2 regions of the Arthrobacter sp. Sr33 genome follow, and region 2 is predicted to be linked to the other one. Evidence: predicted binding sites of a transcription regulator. Region 2 holds the regulator's gene; the other holds the start of a gene.
The links. The regulator LexA, encoded in region 2, represses DNA repair genes until DNA is damaged. The targets are predictions, from matches to a motif close to TCGAACANNTGTTCGA.

Region 1: ACX80T_RS14025 (HNH endonuclease signature motif containing protein) is a predicted target of LexA. The motif match lies at 3,649-3,664, and genes of this name have one in related genera.

What each region holds. Positions count from the first base shown of each region.
Region 1 covers NZ_JBTNDD010000011.1:27,530-35,876, forward strand. The annotation lists gene ACX80T_RS14020 (DUF2252 domain-containing protein) at 264-1,697, shown strand; gene ACX80T_RS14025 (HNH endonuclease signature motif containing protein) at 1,993-3,636, opposite strand; gene ACX80T_RS14030 (hypothetical protein) at 3,962-4,342, shown strand; gene ACX80T_RS14035 (hypothetical protein) at 4,656-5,066, shown strand; gene ACX80T_RS14040 (hypothetical protein) at 5,245-5,535, shown strand; gene ACX80T_RS14045 (sugar nucleotide-binding protein) at 5,908-7,323, opposite strand; gene rfbB (dTDP-glucose 4,6-dehydratase) at 7,328-8,326, opposite strand.
Region 2 covers NZ_JBTNDD010000005.1:42,161-50,507, forward strand. The annotation lists gene ACX80T_RS08325 (histidinol-phosphate transaminase) at 1-658, opposite strand, end outside; gene ACX80T_RS08330 (LysM peptidoglycan-binding domain-containing protein) at 817-1,191, opposite strand; gene lexA (transcriptional repressor LexA) at 1,662-2,318, shown strand; gene ACX80T_RS08340 (ATP-dependent DNA helicase) at 2,315-4,342, opposite strand; gene hflX (GTPase HflX) at 4,335-5,879, opposite strand; gene ACX80T_RS08350 (class I SAM-dependent methyltransferase) at 6,123-6,731, shown strand; gene dapF (diaminopimelate epimerase) at 6,785-7,729, opposite strand; gene miaA (tRNA (adenosine(37)-N6)-dimethylallyltransferase MiaA) at 7,734-8,347, opposite strand, start outside.

The sequences.
Region 1 (8,347 bases), on a different contig from region 2:
ACCACTCAACGTAGGACGCGCTTCGACAGAGTTCTGGTGGAACGTATGACTGTGCTCCATGAGCATCACAGGTGTCTTCGGACGACCCGCCTTCAGCATGTCGACCCCTGGGCCGGATCATTCAGCAGCGCGCGTTGACGATGGGTCAGGTCGGGGCCATAATCGCCCTATTGAGCCAAGACACGCGGGCGCGCTCCGCAAGGACCTATTCCCTGGTGGCCAGTGCCGGTGGTGGTTCCTGATGCAAAGGGAGGTCCCCGGTCATGGCCGAATCCAGAATCAAGCACCGGAGCGTTGAGGAGCGGATCGCGAAGGGCAAGAGTTGCCGGAAGAAAACGCCGGTCTCCAGCCCAACGGGGTGGGTTCCCGATCCCGGTCGGCCGGATCCGGTCGCGCTCCTCGAGGAGCAGAACCGCACCCGGGAACAGGACCTTGTGCCGGTGCGGCACGGCCGGATGCTGGCCTCGCCGTTCACCTTCTACCGGGGTGCGGCCAAGATCATGGCCGCTGATCTGAAGGACACTCCACGGGCCGGCCTGATCACCCAGCTGTGCGGAGACGCCCACCTGTCGAACTTTGGCGTATTTGCCTCGCCGGAGCGGAACCTGCTCTTTGACCTCAATGACTTCGACGAGACGCTCCCGGGACCGTTTGAATATGACGTCAAGCGCATGTCCGCGAGCTTCACCATCGCTGCCCAGAACAATGCCTTCACCAGGACAGAAACACACGATGTGACGCTGACCGCGGTCCGGGCCTATCGGGAAGCGATGGCCGAGTTCGCGCAAATGCGCACTCTGGACATCTGGTACGCCCAGCTATCCGAGGAACAGCTACTGGAAACCATCAACATGGCTGCGTCGACGCCCAAGGGCAAGACCCTCAAGAAAGCCGAGGGCCTGGAGAAGACGGCGCGGAAAAACATCGCCAAGGCCCGCACCCGGGACAGTCTGCAGGCCCTCTCCAAGCTTGGCGAACTCGTGGACGGGAAGTACCGGATCGTCAGTCAGCCGCCGATAGTCATCCCGGCCCGGGAGCTGGGCGGATCGCTCGGCATGTCTGCCGATGAACTTGAGCATGTGATCAGCGAGCAGCTCCGTTCCTACCGGGCCACGCTCCAGGACGACCGGCGTCACCTGCTCGAACGGTTCGAAGTCATCGACGTCGCCCGCAAGGTTGTCGGCGTCGGCAGCGTTGGCACCCGGGCGTTCATCGCTTTGCTCCAGGGGCGCGATCAGGAAGACCCGTTGTTCCTGCAACTCAAGGAGGCCACGCGATCCGTGCTCGAGGACCACTTACCTAAGAGCAAGTTCAAACAGCCGGGCGAGCGCGTGGTGCAGGGGCAGCGGATGATGCAGGCAGCAAGCGACATCTTCCTGGGGTGGACCGAGGGCGCGCAGGAAAACCGGTACCTGTACTGGCGCCAGTTACGTGATATGAAGGGCTCAGCCGTCGTGGAGGGAATGAAACCGCTCAACATGACCATCTACGCCGGAATCTGCGGCTGGACCCTGGCCCGGGCGCATGCCCGCTCCGGTGACCCGGTCGCGATCGCTGCCTATATGGGCAAAAGCGCTAAATTCGACGTGTCGATCACCGACTTCTCCGAGCGCTACGCGGACCAGAACGAGCAGGATTACCGGGCCTTCGCCAACGCGGTTCGTTCCGGACGATTGGAAGCCGTCGAGGGCCTCTAGGCCGACCGCAACGTGCCAGCGGACGCGCGCATGACGTCCCATGCACTGCTCAGCAAACCACAACGCCTCATAAACGCACTCGTCATGGACGAGCGGCTTCTGTAGGCACGAACGGACAACCTTGATCGTCAGGACCAGACCCAGTGGCTTGAGGGCACGGCTGCGGTGCCGGCCCTCATGGCGCAGATCTGATCCACGATCTGGTCTTGCAAACGGGACTGCCCCGACGAGCAAGTGGAAATTCGCTGGCAATTGAAGCCCCTCGGCGGCGAAGCCTAGCAAGTCAGACGGCACATCAACCCGAAACCAACGGATTGCGATCCTGCTCAGGGGGATGATCCCGGTGATAGTGGTTCTGTCGAGGTCTCTGCGCCGGATCGATAAACCGCGGCGGAACAAACCACGGAATCCGGTCCCTCACCTCGATCTTCCATTCATCTTGGTGAACCAGATGGTGATGCCTGGTGCAAAGCAACACTCCGTTGTCAACGGTGGTCGGGCCACCTCGACTCCACGGAAGGATGTGATGACCCTCGGTCCAGGGCGACGGCATCATGCAATCCGGAAACGCACATCCACCATCCCGCGCGGCCAATGCTTTACGGATAGTGGGAGGAAACAAACGACGAGGATTCCCCACATCGAGAACCTGGCCTTGCGTTCCAAGCACCACGGGTAAGACATTCGCATCGCAGGCAATCCGACGAATCGACCGAGCACTGATCAAGCCGCCAAACGCTGCATGACCAGCTCTACCGACATCGGCCACCAAGTCCTTGTAGTTGATGGTGACCAACACCTGCGGCCTCATCCCTCCGGCGTCGGAAAGCGTGCTGCTAGCCAAGGCAATTCGACATGCACCCACCAAGCCATCCAGCAACTGCTGCGCCCACGTCGACCGATCAAGCTCCTCTTCCGGAATGGTCCCTGCTCCCTGAGCAGCTGAATCTCCGGATGAACCGAACAAAGTCGCCTCAGCGTTCGAAGAATCCGCCCCGGCACCAGACGGCTGTGCGCCGGCATCTACACCTCCATCTGTGCCCGCACCTGCACCTGCACCTGTGCCCGCAGCTGCACCTGCACCTGCACCTAAAGTCTTAGCCACGCCACCCAGCTTTTCTGCTTCAGCAGCCGACAGCCCTGCCCTGGCCCTTGGGTTGGTGGCTGAATACATCACCGTGATCAGGTCTTCGAACTGTTCGTCGGTCGCTGAGATCTCCATGAAGTGCAGACCATGACGCTTGCCCCGGAGAAAAACTCCCTGCCGTGCACGCAAAACCTCTTCGGTTGGTTCAGAGCCATCAGGGTTGAGCAAACTCTCCCACCGCTGAATCAACACCCTGAGCACATCCAGATCCGAGACAACTGCCTGCCGAGTCAGAGTGGCCTCCATCTCGTCCAGATCCTTGGACGAAGCAAACGGCTTGACTCTTTCCATGGCCGAACTGATCAAGGTGGCCGCCTGGCTGCTGACTTCCGATCGAGCAATCGCAGCCCCAAGATGTTCCAGCCGAGGAGCAAGCGGCTGACCATTCAGCTGAACCGTGGGCAAAACCTGGCCAGATACACGAATCCGCCGCTTCGCATCACTCTTGCTGATTCGCAAAGTGTTCCGAAGATACTCAGCGTTGTCTCTGCACCCCGTGCGGTTCAGCGCTCCCTTGGAGGAATCGCCGTCGGACACTCCAAGACTGATCCGCTGGTCGGACTCACCGACAACCGCCACATTCTGATGTTCCACCGCGTGTGCCACAATCAGCTGTAGCTGCTCGGCAGTTCTGGCGACCTGCTCGATAGCCACCGCGATTTCGGCAAGTTCACGGGTGGGCATGACCAGACTCTCCGAACGAAAAGAGTCAGCAATCCCCGACAGTTCGGTGTTCAACCAGGCGAGATACCGAGGAGTATCGGTCTGCTGCTCGAAAGGGGTGATTGCCATGGTCCAATTTTATCGAACACATGTTCGAATGATCCAGCGACTGGGGCCAATGTGGAGAAGGAGTGGCCACTAGTCCTCCACACCTTCAGAACCTGCCACCATGTGCATCTGATGGCGTCGGCTGCTGGTGAATGGTTGAGGGCGCCGATGGTGCGGACAATATGAACGTGCAGCCACCACCCCGCTTCAGAGGAATCGTGGAGTATCAGGTGGCTCGATAAGCTCGAGGGCATGACTGTGAAAGCTTACCGACGAACGTGCACGCCTGCCTTGGGTGGAGCGTGGCGCGATGCCTGCACCGTTCACGGTGCCAGATTAGAGGACTGTGCCTGAGGAACTGGTCGGCCTGATTTTTCTCTCGTTCACCCTCTTACTCCTGCCAGCCGTCTGCGTTGCCGTTACACGCCAGGCAGCCGAGGGCTCCATCGGTGTAAACGGGTCCGCCGGGATCCGTACCCGGCACACCAGGGCGTCCTCCGCGGCGTGGGTCGCCGGGCACGCGGCGGCCCTTCCGGTGGTGAAAATAATGTGGCCCGTGGCAGGCGCCGGGCTGCTGACCGCCGTGGTGGTTCAACTAGTAGCTGGTGGTCCGACGGGCATAGGTGTCGCATTCCTTGCGCTCATCGCTCAGACAGTGGTGCTGCTCTGTTCCGCCGCGGCCGCTAATCGCGCCGCGTGCTCGGCCTCCCAGGATGAGGTGCCGTAGCCGATCCCCTATGGACGATCCCTGATGCCCTGGGCGTATTCGATGCCATACCTGAGCACCGGGTCGAAACCGGCGCCGATGGTGCGCTGAAATGCGAACGGCATTGACGACGAAGATGTTCCACGCATTCTGTCAGCCTTACTAGCGCATGCTGATCAGGCAGCGCTGAGCATTTTACTTCTTGGGGGAAGAAGTGGTCTCAAAATTTTCGTCGTCAAACCTTGGTTGCTCAAACATGCGCTCGTGGGCGGCTCTCGGGGTAGCGGCTTTGATTCTGACCGGTGGATCTCCTGCGACAGCAGCGTCACCGGTGATGACCTCCGTTGCAGCAACCGCGGATACTGCTGCAACCTCGCTCGGCAAGACCAACGGCAAGACCAACGGCAATGGCCACGGCAATGCGAAGGGGAACGCCATAAAAGCCTTCGATCGCGACGTCGAGAAGGCAACGCAGTTCATGCGCACTGCACCTGATGGTTCCACCCACTTCGATACCGATGCCGCGCAGGCCGCAAATGCCGACCCGGCGACGCTGGAAATGGGAACGATCATCAACCAGCTCGGAGCATCCCAGCAGTCCGCGCCCGAGGGTCAGTTGTCGATTCAGGCGAGTGTGCCGATCTGGGGAAACTGGTGCGGTCCCGGGCACGGTGGAGGCGTTGCCGTGGACGTCCTTGACTCGATCTGCCGCACACACGACCGCTGCTACGGCTCCCGCGGCTAGTTCGCCTGTTCCTGCGACCGAGCCATCGTCCGAGACATCCGGGCAAACGCCTCCCGCATGAAGACGCAAGAACGAATGGTAGCGGCAGCCGTGAGCACCTACTTCACGTACTGCCTCTGCAATGCTTTGAAGTTGCCCATGCTTCGGCACCGAGATGAAGAAAAGAGGCTGGGAAGCGATGTCCTCTGCTGACCACGCCGATTACCAGGCGCCACGAACTGCCAAGCCCGTTTTTACTTGGGCGCTGATGCTCCTTGCGGTGATCGTCGTCCTCCTCTTCCCTGATTGGACTGGGTCTGGAGCCACCCGCCCTATCTGGGTTTTTGCCGTACCCGTTGTGCTCGGGCTGATTGGAGGTGCCCTCGCCCTGAGAGCCAGGCATCCATGGTGGGCCGTCGCCTCAGCTCTCTGGGGCTTCGTTCTGATCCAGGTCCTCGTCGTCGTCATCACCTTGATCAGCGGACCCTAGAAGTCATTCGCTCCATGGCCTAAGCGTTGCTCAGTGAACGAGCTGTCTGCGCAGCGTCGGACGTCCTGCAGACCCCCACCTACGGATCTCAGGGGGCGCGCTCTGCCGCCGTGACCTTCACGCCCGCGTCGCTGCGCGCTTCCGGTCACCGACGTTGCGCGGGATAGACGAGCGGTGATGAAAAGCCAGTCAAACGGCCGTACGCGGGGGCATAGCGCTCATGCCGATCGGGATCTTGTTCCCTGTACTTGCGACTGCAATGATGATTTCCTAGACGAAGTCATGAATCGGCGAACCGGTGAGCTGGTCGCTACCCGCCCCAGTCCCGCTGGAGTCGCAGTTGTGCTCATGCGGCCAACAATAGACCCGTCGCTATTCACGGCCATTCACATAGGCGGCCAACCGCTCATCCGCAGCAGCAGGACGGTAACCAGACGCTTCCAGCTTGTCCAAAGCCAGCACACTATTCAGAGGACGAGGCGCCGCGTCTTTATCCTTGAAATATTCGGCAGTGCTTACGCCCGTAACCGAGTCCTCCGGCTGCCCGCTGAGCCCATACACCTGTTGGGCAATGCCAGCCCAAGATGCCTCCCCACCGGTGTTTGACACGTTATAGGTGCCGTACTCAGCTCCGGTGTCGAGCAAATGCCTGATGGCACCCGCAATATCCTGAGTAAAGCTCAGCCGCCCAATCTGGTCATCGACCACACTCGGCTTGATCCCACGCCCCGCCAGGGAGGTCATCGTTTTCACGAAATTTGCACCCTCGCCCACAACCCAACTGGTCCGCACAATGTAGTGCCGAGGTACCACGGATACCACAGCGTCCCCGGCTGCCTTCGTCTGCCCATAGACACCCAGCGGCGAAAAAGTTTCGTCCTCGGTGTGCGGACCCTGCGTGCCGTCAAATACGTAGTCGCTCGAGACATGAACCAAAGTGATCCCATGGGTGTTGGCGACAGAGGCAAGCCGCGCAACTGCAACAACGTTGGCTGCCCACGCATCCCTCCGCCCCTCCGCTGTTTCCGCTGTGTCGACCGCTGTATAGGCGGCAGCGTTGATGATGGCGCGATAGTTGCGCCAGTTTCGCTCGCTATAGGAAGCTGGATTCAGTAAGTCGAACTCTGCACGACCTGCGAACTCAACCGTCGCGTCGCCGTCGTACGCCTCTTGCAATGCTTTGCCCAGCTGGCCGGTAGCCCCCAGGACGAGGATCTTTTTACCTGGCATAGGCGTGACTTCGGCGAGCCGAGGGTGAGCCCGGTCCTTATCGGAAAGCTGAGCATCGACAAGCGGGATAGGCCAATCGATCGCTGCAGTCTCATCGGCCAGATTCAAGAATGTGTAAGCTGCCTGCGCATCCGCGCTCCAGTGGTCATTGACCAGGTAAGTGTAGGCGGTGTTGTCCTCCAAGGTCTGGAACGCGTTACCGACCCCTCGCGGGATATAAATGGCCTTCCCCGCGTCAAGCTCAGCGGTGTAAACAGTGCCAAGGGATTCACCTTCGCGCAGGTCGACCCAGGCCCCGAAAATACGTCCAGTGGCCACCGAAACAAATTTGTCCCAGGGCTCCGCATGGATACCGCGGGTGGTGCCAGCTGATTCGTTGAACGAGATGTTGTTTTGCACTGGCTGAAAGTCTGGCAACCCCAGGGCCGACATTTTTTCGCGCTGCCAATTTTCCTTAAACCAGCCGCGGTTATCGCCATGAACGGGCAGGGTATAAACCGTCATTCCGGGAATCGGTGTAGAGGTCGCAGCGAGAGGCCGGGAAAATTCTAGTTCCATGGCTTTACTGTCCCTGACCCTTGTATTTGGCTTCGGTGGCAGACTTCTGTGGACGCCACCACTGCTCGTTGGCCTTGTACCAATCGATCGTCGCGGCCAGACCGTTATCGAATTCACCGAATTGTGGTCGCCAACCCAGCTCAGAGCGCAGTTTGGTGGAATCAATGGCGTACCGAAGATCATGTCCAGCGCGGTCCACGACGTGCTCGTAGCCGGTCGTCGGCTTCCCCATGATCCCAAGAATCATCTCGATGACCTCTTTGTTGTTCTTCTCACCATCCGCGCCAATGAGGTAGGTCTGGCCAATCTCGCCCTTGTCGATGATCGCCAGAACCGCCGACGAATGATCGTCAGCATGGATCCAGTCGCGTACGTTCTCCCCCGCACCGTACAGCTTCGGTCGGACGCCGTCGATCACGTTGGTGATCTGGCGAGGAATGAACTTCTCAACGTGCTGGTAGGGCCCATAGTTATTCGAGCAATTGCTCAGCGTGGCTTGGAGGCCAAAAGACCTAACCCAGGCACGCACCAGCAGGTCCGAGGCAGCCTTTGTCGAGGAATACGGGCTGGAGGGGTTGTACGGGGTTGCCTCCGTGAACCGTTCCGGGTCATCAAGCTCAAGATCGCCATAGACCTCATCCGTCGAGATGTGGTGAAAGCGTTTGCCGTGACGGCGAGCCGCTTCGATCAGGGTGTAGGTGCCGATGACGTTTGTGTCGAGGAATGGGCGGGGGTCATGCAAGGAATTGTCATTGTGTGACTCGGCGGCGTAATGCACTACTACGTCGTGGTCAGCTACCAAGGCATCGACAATATCGACGTAGCAAATATCGCCCTGAACGAAACTGAACCGGTCAGCGGGCAGGCCACGCAGTGACTCCTTATTGCCAGCGTAGGTGAGTTTATCCAGAACGGTGACCGAATAGTCGGTGTTGCGCAAGACATAGTGCACGAAGTTTGATCCGATGAACCCGGCGCCACCAGTGACGAGTAGTTTAAGCATGAAATCACCATACCTGCCGGT
Region 2 (8,347 bases):
CCCGGCCCGCCAGCAGGCTGAGGGCGCTGACGGTGCCTGCGTGGGCGAACTCGGCATAGGCCTCATCGACGATCACGATTGCCTGCGCGTCGCTGCCCGCCTCATAAACCGCTTCCACCACATCCAGGCCCAGCGCTGAGCCGGTCGGGTTGTTCGGCGAGCACAGGAAGACGAGGTTCGCGCCGGATTCGCGCACTTCGCGGGCCGCGTCGGCGGCGCTGAGCTCGAACCTGTCGTTACCCTGCCCTGCGATATAGCGGGTGCCGGTGCTGCTGGCCAGCAACGGATACATGGAGTAGGTCGGCGGGAAGCCGATGGCTGATCGACCCGGGCCGCCGAAGGCCTGCAGCAGGTGCTGCAGTACCTCGTTGGATCCGTTGGCGGCCCACAGGTTTTCGGGCGTCAGTCCGTGGCCGAGGTAGCGTGCGAGATTGGTCCGGAGTTCGGTGAACTCACGGTCGGGGTAACGGTTCAGCCCCCCGACCTCCCGGCTCACCGCATCAACGATTGCCTGCCGGACATCGTCCGGCACTCCATGGGTATTCTCATTGACGTTCAGGAGGATGGGGACATCCAACTGGGGTGCCCCGTAGGGGTGCTTGCCCCGCAGATCCTCGCGCAGGGGCAACCGGCTCAACCGCTCAAACTGTTCGCTCACCTGTCAAGGTTAAGCGTGGAGTGCTGCAGGTGCAGAATCGGCGGGCCTTCACCCTTCATCAGGATCTTCACCGCGTTCGCAGAAGCTCCGCACCCGGTGGCCGATACTGGCCGACCGGGTTGGAGGGTTCTGGGGGTGCAGTACTGGCTGTCGAGGAGTTACCGGTTGGTGGGGACATCCAGTTGCTGCCCTGCCTGCAGCACTGAGGTGCCCAGGCTGTTCAGTTCAACGATCTCGGAGACGACGATGCGCGGATCGCGGTCCGGAGCGAACTCGGTTGCCAGCTGCCAGATGGTTTCGCCGGCTGCGACGCTGACACTGACGGTCTCGGTCACCTCTCCGCCTTCAGCTGATGCCTTGGCAGGCGAGTTGAAAAATCCTGACAACATCAGAACGGCCGACGCGAGTAGCACGATCGGCAATCCGACCAACAGGAGCCGGCCCCTGCGGGTAAGCCGCAGCTTGGTGGCGCCGCTCGTGGTCGCGTCGCTTTCGGTGGTGGGGAAATTCTGGTGTGTGGTGATGACAGACATGGATACACCTCTCTGTACTCTCGAATCAGTCCATTCGGTCCTGGGGTATGAGCCCGGGACCAACCCTGAAGGTTGAAGGCGGTGTTCGAGCTAAAACCGGCGATTCCTGTTTTGTTCGAACTTATCTTCGAATTACTGCTTGTTTATTTTTAGCACTGATTGACGAACTTTGTCGAGACACGATCGAACAAATGTTTGAAAACGTGTCCTGACTCCCTTACCGTTAGGGCAAGGATGAAGGTTCGGGATCCAGCAGAAACCAGCACATCATCCGCCACTGACAAAATAAGCTCGGCCCCTGGAATCCAGGGATCTGCCGGGGTACATGGATTCTTATCGAAGGGACAGCGACCGTGAAAGAGTCCGACGCACCACTGGATGAACCGGCCTCCGACCTTGCCCCGGCTGACCCCGCCCCGGCCGTCCTGCCAGCCCGTGGCCGCCCGCGTGGGCGCCAGGTGCCCAAGGGCATGACGCCCCGCCAGAAGAAGATCCTTGAGACCATTCAGCGGGCCATCGGCACCAACGGGTATCCGCCCTCCATGCGCGAGATCGGAGACACGGTGGGGCTCGCCAGTCTCTCGAGCGTCACCCATCAGTTGTCGCAGCTCGAGCGGATGGGCTATCTCAGGCGCGATCCGAAGCGCCCCCGCGCCATGGAGATCCTGCTTCCGCTGACCCTCGACCATGATCAGCACAGCGGCGAAGAAGGATCGGGCCAGGGTACGACACCGGACGTCGGCGGCGCGATCGACGCAGCCATGGTTCCGATGGTGGGGCGGATCGCTGCCGGCGGCCCGGTGCTGGCCGACCAGGTAGTGGAAGATGTCATGCCGCTACCCCGCCAGTTGGTGGGACACGGCGATCTCTTCATGTTGCGGGTCTATGGCGATTCGATGATCGACGCCGCCATTTGCGACGGTGACTGGGTAGTGGTCCGGCGCCAGCAGGAAGCACAGAACGGTGACATCGTGGCCGCGCTCCTCGACGACGAGGCGACGGTGAAGACTTTCCGCCAGCGCGACAGTCACACCTGGCTGCTCCCCCAGAACACCCAGTACGAGCCGATCCTGGGAGACCTCGCCACGATTATGGGCAAGGTCGTCTCGGTGATGCGCGCCCTCTAACCCCCGGGCGTGGGTTTTCCTGCCAGCCGCTCCAGGACGCCGACCGCCGTCGTGCGATCGGTGGTGGACCAGAAAGGCGGCAGCGCGGCACGCAGGAATGATCCGTAGCGTGCGTTGGCGAGCCTGGAATCGAGGATCGCCACCACCCCCTTGTCTTCGGCTGCGCGGATGAGGCGTCCGGCGCCCTGAGCGAGGCGGACGGCCGCGTGGGTTGCCGAAACGCTCATGAAACCGTTTCCACCGGCCTTCGCTACGGCTCTCGTCCGCGCTGTCATGAGTGGGTCGTCAGGGCGCGGGAAGGGAATGCGGTCGATGGTCACCAGCCGGCACGACCGGCCTGGCACATCGACGCCCTGCCAGAGTGACATGGTGCCGAAGAGGCACGTGTCCGGCTCATCCGAGAATTGTTTGACCAGCGCCGACATTGACGATTCGCCCTGGCACAGGATCTCGAAGTCGACCCGTGGGCGCAGTGCTTCGGCTGCGTCTTCGGCCGCGCGGCGGGAGGAAAAAAGTCCCAGCGCCCCACCCCGCGATGCTTTCAGCAAGACCTCCAGTTCGTCGAGCTGCTCAGGCGAGGTGCCCCGCTCCGGCTTTGGAAGGTCCTTCGCGACATACAGGACGCCCTGCTTCGGGTAGTCGAAGGGGCTGCCGACGTCGACGCCGGTCCATGACGGCGCCGAGGCGCCCGCGAGACCGAGCGAACCGGCGACTGGACCGAATTCGGCCCCGATGGCGAGCGTTGCCGAGGTCAGGACCACTGTGTGATCGGCGAACAGGCCTTCCCGCAGCTTCCCGGCCACGGACAGTGGCGCGATGTTGATGGTCGCGGGTGCGTCGTCGTCGGGCTGTGAATACCCGGTGCCCGGTGAGAAGGTGCTTGGCCGTGAGGCCCAGAGCACCTCACCGGCCGGTGTCGCCGTCAGAAGCCGCTCGCAGAGTTCGAAGACGGCGAGGACGTGGGACTTCGCCATCTGCCGGCCACCGTCTGCCGGGGTCGGTCCGTCTCCTTTGGCGTCCGACAGGACGGCCCGGCAGGCTTCGCGGACCTGGGTGATCGCCGTTTCCTGCTCCTCGGTGAGTCCGGCAGCCATTAATCCCGTGGGGATCCCGGCGACTGTTGACTCGAAAAAGCGGTTTGCGGAGTCGAGGCCCTCGGTGGCGATTGACAGATGACGGCGGGCCGCCGACGCCGCAGCGGAAATCATCCCCGCCGATAATTGTCCGGACACCGCGCCGGTGACCCGGTCATGCAGTTCGTGGGCTTCGTCGATGACGACGACGTCGTACTCGGGGAGCACCGCCAGCCCCTCGAAGGCACTGATCGCGAGCATTGCATGGTTGGTGATGACGATATCCGCGTCGCCCGCCTTGGCCCTGGCCCGTTCGCTGAAGCATTCCGCCGCGACCGGGCACTTTTGGGCGCCAAGACATTCCATGCTGGTCACGGACACCTGCCGCCACGCCTGCTCGCTCACCCCGGGAGTCAGCTCGTCCCGGTCACCCGTGTCGGTGGTTTCGGCCCACTCCCGGAGCCTGACAACCTCGCGGCCCAGCGGGGTGGCCGGGCCGGCGGAGGGATGCGGTGCGGCGGTGTCCTCGCCGAGGCTGAAGAGCGCGTCGGGTGCCCCCTCTTCGGGGAAGCCTCCGCCCGTTTTGTGCTTGCAGACGTAATTGCCGCGGCCTTTGAGCAGCACCACGTCGACGGGGCGGGGTAGCTTGCCTTTGAGGGCCTTCAGCAGCCGGGGCACGTCGCGACCGACAATCTGGGCCTGCAACGCCAACGTTGCAGTGGATACGATGGCCGGTTTGTCGTGGGTCAGGGCGTGGGAGATCAAGGGGATGAGGTAGGCCAGCGATTTACCGGTGCCCGTGCCAGCCTGCACCAGCAGGTGGTCCCCGGTGGTCAGCGCCTCGGCGACCCGTTGCGTCATCTCATGCTGGCCCACCCGGTTCTCGCCGCCCATGGCTTCAACTGCGGCGTCAAGAAGTTCCAGCGGCCCCGCGGTACCGCTGTCAGGCATGCTGGCGGAATTCCTCCAGATCGGCGGCAAGACCCGCACGGACCATGACGTCGAGTCGGGTGCCCGATTCAACGTGCTCAAGGTTCAGGATCTCGGCGTCGGACTGGTGCAACCTGCTGACGACGTCGCCGCGTTCGTACGGCACCAGCAGCGTCAGCTTCACGCTGGGTCGCGGGATGGCAGCGCTGACGGCTTCGAGGAGCTCGGCGATACCCTCGCCCGTGCGGGCTGAGACCACCACGTGCCGGGGCTCGCGTTGACGCAGGCGTTCGATCACGAAGGGATCCGCGGCATCGGCCTTGTTCAGAACAATGATTTCGGGGACCTTGCGGGCATCGACCTCAGAGAGCACTTCCCGCACCGCGGCGATCTGCCCCTCCGGATCGGGGTGGGACACATCCACCACATGGAGAATCAGGTCCGAGTCGGCAATCTCTTCGAGCGTCGACCGGAATGCCTCAACCAGCTGGGTGGGCAGCGACCTGACGAACCCGACCGTATCGGCAAGCGTGTAGCCCAACCCATCGGCGGTTTCGGCCTTACGCACCGTGGGATCCAGGGTGGCGAACAGCGCGTTCTCCACCAGGACGCCAGCGTCGGTGAGGCGGTTCAGCAAGGAGGATTTGCCAGCGTTGGTGTAGCCGGCGATTGCGACCGAGGGGATCTCATTACGACGGCGGTTGGCGCGTTTTGTTTCGCGGGCTGGTTTCATCCCGCTGATCTCCCGGCGCAGCTTCGCCATCCGGGTGCGAATCTTCCGCCGGTCAAGCTCGATCTTCGTTTCGCCGGGCCCACGGGAACCCATCCCGGCGCCGGCGCCGCCGACCTGGCCGCCTGCCTGGCGGGACATGGAGTCACCCCAACCGCGCAGCCTGGGGAGTAGGTATTCGAGCTGTGCCAGCTCGACCTGGGCTTTGCCCTCCCGCGATTTCGCGTGCTGGGCAAAAATGTCGAGGATCAGGGCCGTCCGGTCAATGACCTTGACCTTGACGATGTCTTCCAGTCCGCGGCGCTGGGAGGGAGAGAGTTCGCTATCCACGATGACGGTGTCGGCTCCGGTGGATACCACGATGTCCTTGAGCTCCTGGGCCTTGCCCGAGCCGAGGAAGGTGCCGGGGTCTGGCTTGAGCCGGCGCTGGACGATGCCGTCGAGCACCTCTGAACCGGCGGTGGCTGCCAGCGCCGACAGTTCCCGCAGCGAGTTTTCCGCATCTTCGGCGGTGCCTTCACTCCAGAGCCCTGCCAGGACGACGCGTTCGAGGCGGAGCTGCCGGTATTCGACCTCAGTGACGTCTTCGAGTTCGGTGGAAAGCCCTGCGACGCGTCGCAGTGCACGCCGTTCGTCCAGGTCCTGCTGGTCGCCGTCGTAGGACGACCGTTCGTCGTCGTGCCCGGATGAGACACCGACGAAACGGTTGCCTGCGCCCTTCGCGGACGCGGCCTCGTCTTTAGCCAGGATCCGATCAATCACTGCCTGAATTTCGGCTGGGCCGATCTCTGGTTCCGGCGTCGCCGGTCCCCCGTTATTCGTGGTCATACGCTCCCTAAAGTGGTGTCCTTCAATGGTAGTCGTCCCGGTCCCGATCGGGTGAGGCACTTCACTGAGCGCGCAATTGATCCCTCCGGCGCGGCAGGGCCCTACCGGTGAGCAAAGTGGACCGGGCGGGCCCTGCCGGGACGGCGGTGGCCGAAATTCCCCTCACGGGCGCCCAGGTTGCTGGCGGATTCGGCGGTGACCGGGTTCCAGAAACCGTCGGCGGCTCGACTACGCTGGTTTGTTATGGATTCCCACTACTTCAGCGCCCAGCCGGCCGGCCCGGAGACCCGCAAACCGCTCCGCACGGTACTGGCCGGGGTGGAGCGCACCCTGGTGACGTCCTCGGGCATCTTTAGCTCCGACGGGATCGACAAGGGCACCCGCATCCTGCTCGCTGAGGCCCCCGATCCGGTGGGCTCCCGGATGCTCGATATTGGCTGCGGCTGGGGTCCACTGGCACTGACGATGGCGCTGCTGGCGCCCGACGCCCAGGTGGTCGCCGTCGACGTCAACGAACGGGCGCTGGCGCTCACCGCGGAAAACGCGAAACTGTTGGGCCTGGGCAATGTGCTGGCGACCCGCCCGGAAGAGGTCGACGCCGATGCCACCTTCGACACCATCTGGTCCAATCCACCGATCAGGGTGGGCAAGGACGAGCTGCACGCGCTGCTGCTGAAGTGGCTGCCCCGGCTGTCGCCTGGCGGGTCCGCGTGGCTGGTGGTGCAGAAGAATCTCGGCGCTGACTCGCTGCAGAAGTGGATTGCCGATCAGCTGGCCGACGGGTTCGAGGTGTCCCGTACTGCTACCTCGAAGTCGTTCAGGATCATCCGGGTGGAACGCCTCACTCCCTAGCGCACGCCGCCTAGCACCGTACCGCCTAGCACCGCTCGGCTGTCTGGGAGCCCTTAGAGGAAGGTCCCGGTCGCCACCAGGACGGCTGGCCCGCTCAGGCTGACATGTTCGCGCCCGTCAGGTCCGGCGTGGAAGCGGACGCCGACGACGCCGCCGGGCACCTCGACCCGCCAGGTGAGGGGCGCTTCGGCCCCGGCCCAGAATCTCGTGGCCGCCGCAACTGCGCACGCCCCCGTCCCGCAGGACAGGGTCTCCCCCACGCCGCGCTCATGCACCCGCATCCTGACGCGGCCGACGCCGTCGTGCACCAGCGGATCGTGCGGTACCACGAATTCGACGTTGGTCCCGTCGACGGGCGTTGGGTCGACGACCGGCGCGGTGAACAGCCGTGCGGCATCCAGTTCGGCAGGCTCAGCCAGTGCCACGACCGTGTGGGGGTTGCCCATGCTGATTGACAGGGCGGGCCGCGGAACCTCCAGACCATCGGCCTCCACCAGGGAATCGGTGGCTCGCGATGCTGCAGCGTCGGGGAAAATGAACTCCCAGGGACCCATATCCACCGAGTAACCATCGGCGGACCGTTCCACCAGTTTGATCCCGCCGCGGGTGGCGATCGACGCCGTGGCTCCCTCGGCGAGGCTGAGCAGCCCCGCGGAGACCAGCAGGTGGACGAAGACCCGGACGCCGTTGCCGCACATTTCCGACAGCGAGCCATCCGAGTTGCGGTAATCCATGAACCACTCGGCCGACGGATCGCTCTGGAGCAGCACCCGCCCCTCCGGCAGGTGGCGGGATCTGATCGCTCGAATCAACCCGTCTGCGCCGATGCCACGGTGCCGGTCGCAGATGGTGCGGACGTCGTCGGGCCCGATCTCCAGCTCGCCGTCCGGGTCGGTGACCAGGACAAAATCGTTTCCGGTGCCGTGGCCCTTGGTGAAGGCGACACCACTCAGGGTGGTCGGTGCTGGTGAAACCAGTGCGTCGGATTGAATAGTCACGTGTCTAGGATAGGCCGAAGGTCTGCTGGAGGTGGTCTGCGGCCCGGGCGCCCAGGAGCGGATCCTCCCAATCGAGCCACGTGATCCGCGGGTCGGCGCGGAACCAGGTGAGCTGGCGGCGGGCAAACCGCCGGGTCGCGTCGATGGTGTCGCTCGCTGCCTGTTCCGTGGTCAGCTCACCGTCGAGGACCTGCAGGAACTGGGCGTATCCCAGTGCCCGGGATGCCGTCCGACCGCTCCGCAGACCCTGGCGGTCCAGGCGTGCTACTTCGTCGAGCAGCCCGTCGTCGACCATGGTATGGACCCTGGTAGCCAGGCGCTCACGTAACACCGGCCGGTCCACCCGCAGGCCCAGCTGCAGTGCCGGCTGGTGGTACAGGCGTTGCGGCATAAAGGAGCTGAACGGGCGGCCGGTCACCTCGTACACTTCGAGGGCCCTGATCAGCCGGCGGTCATCGAGATCCCGGCCGGCGGAGATCGGGTCCACTGCCGCGAGGCGCTCGCGGAGGAGGTCCGCGCCGTCGCGGGCCAGGTCGGCTTCCAGCTGGGCCCGGATGCCCGGCTCGGTACCAGGGAACTCCAGGACGTCAAGGGCCGCCCGGACGTACAGCCCCGACC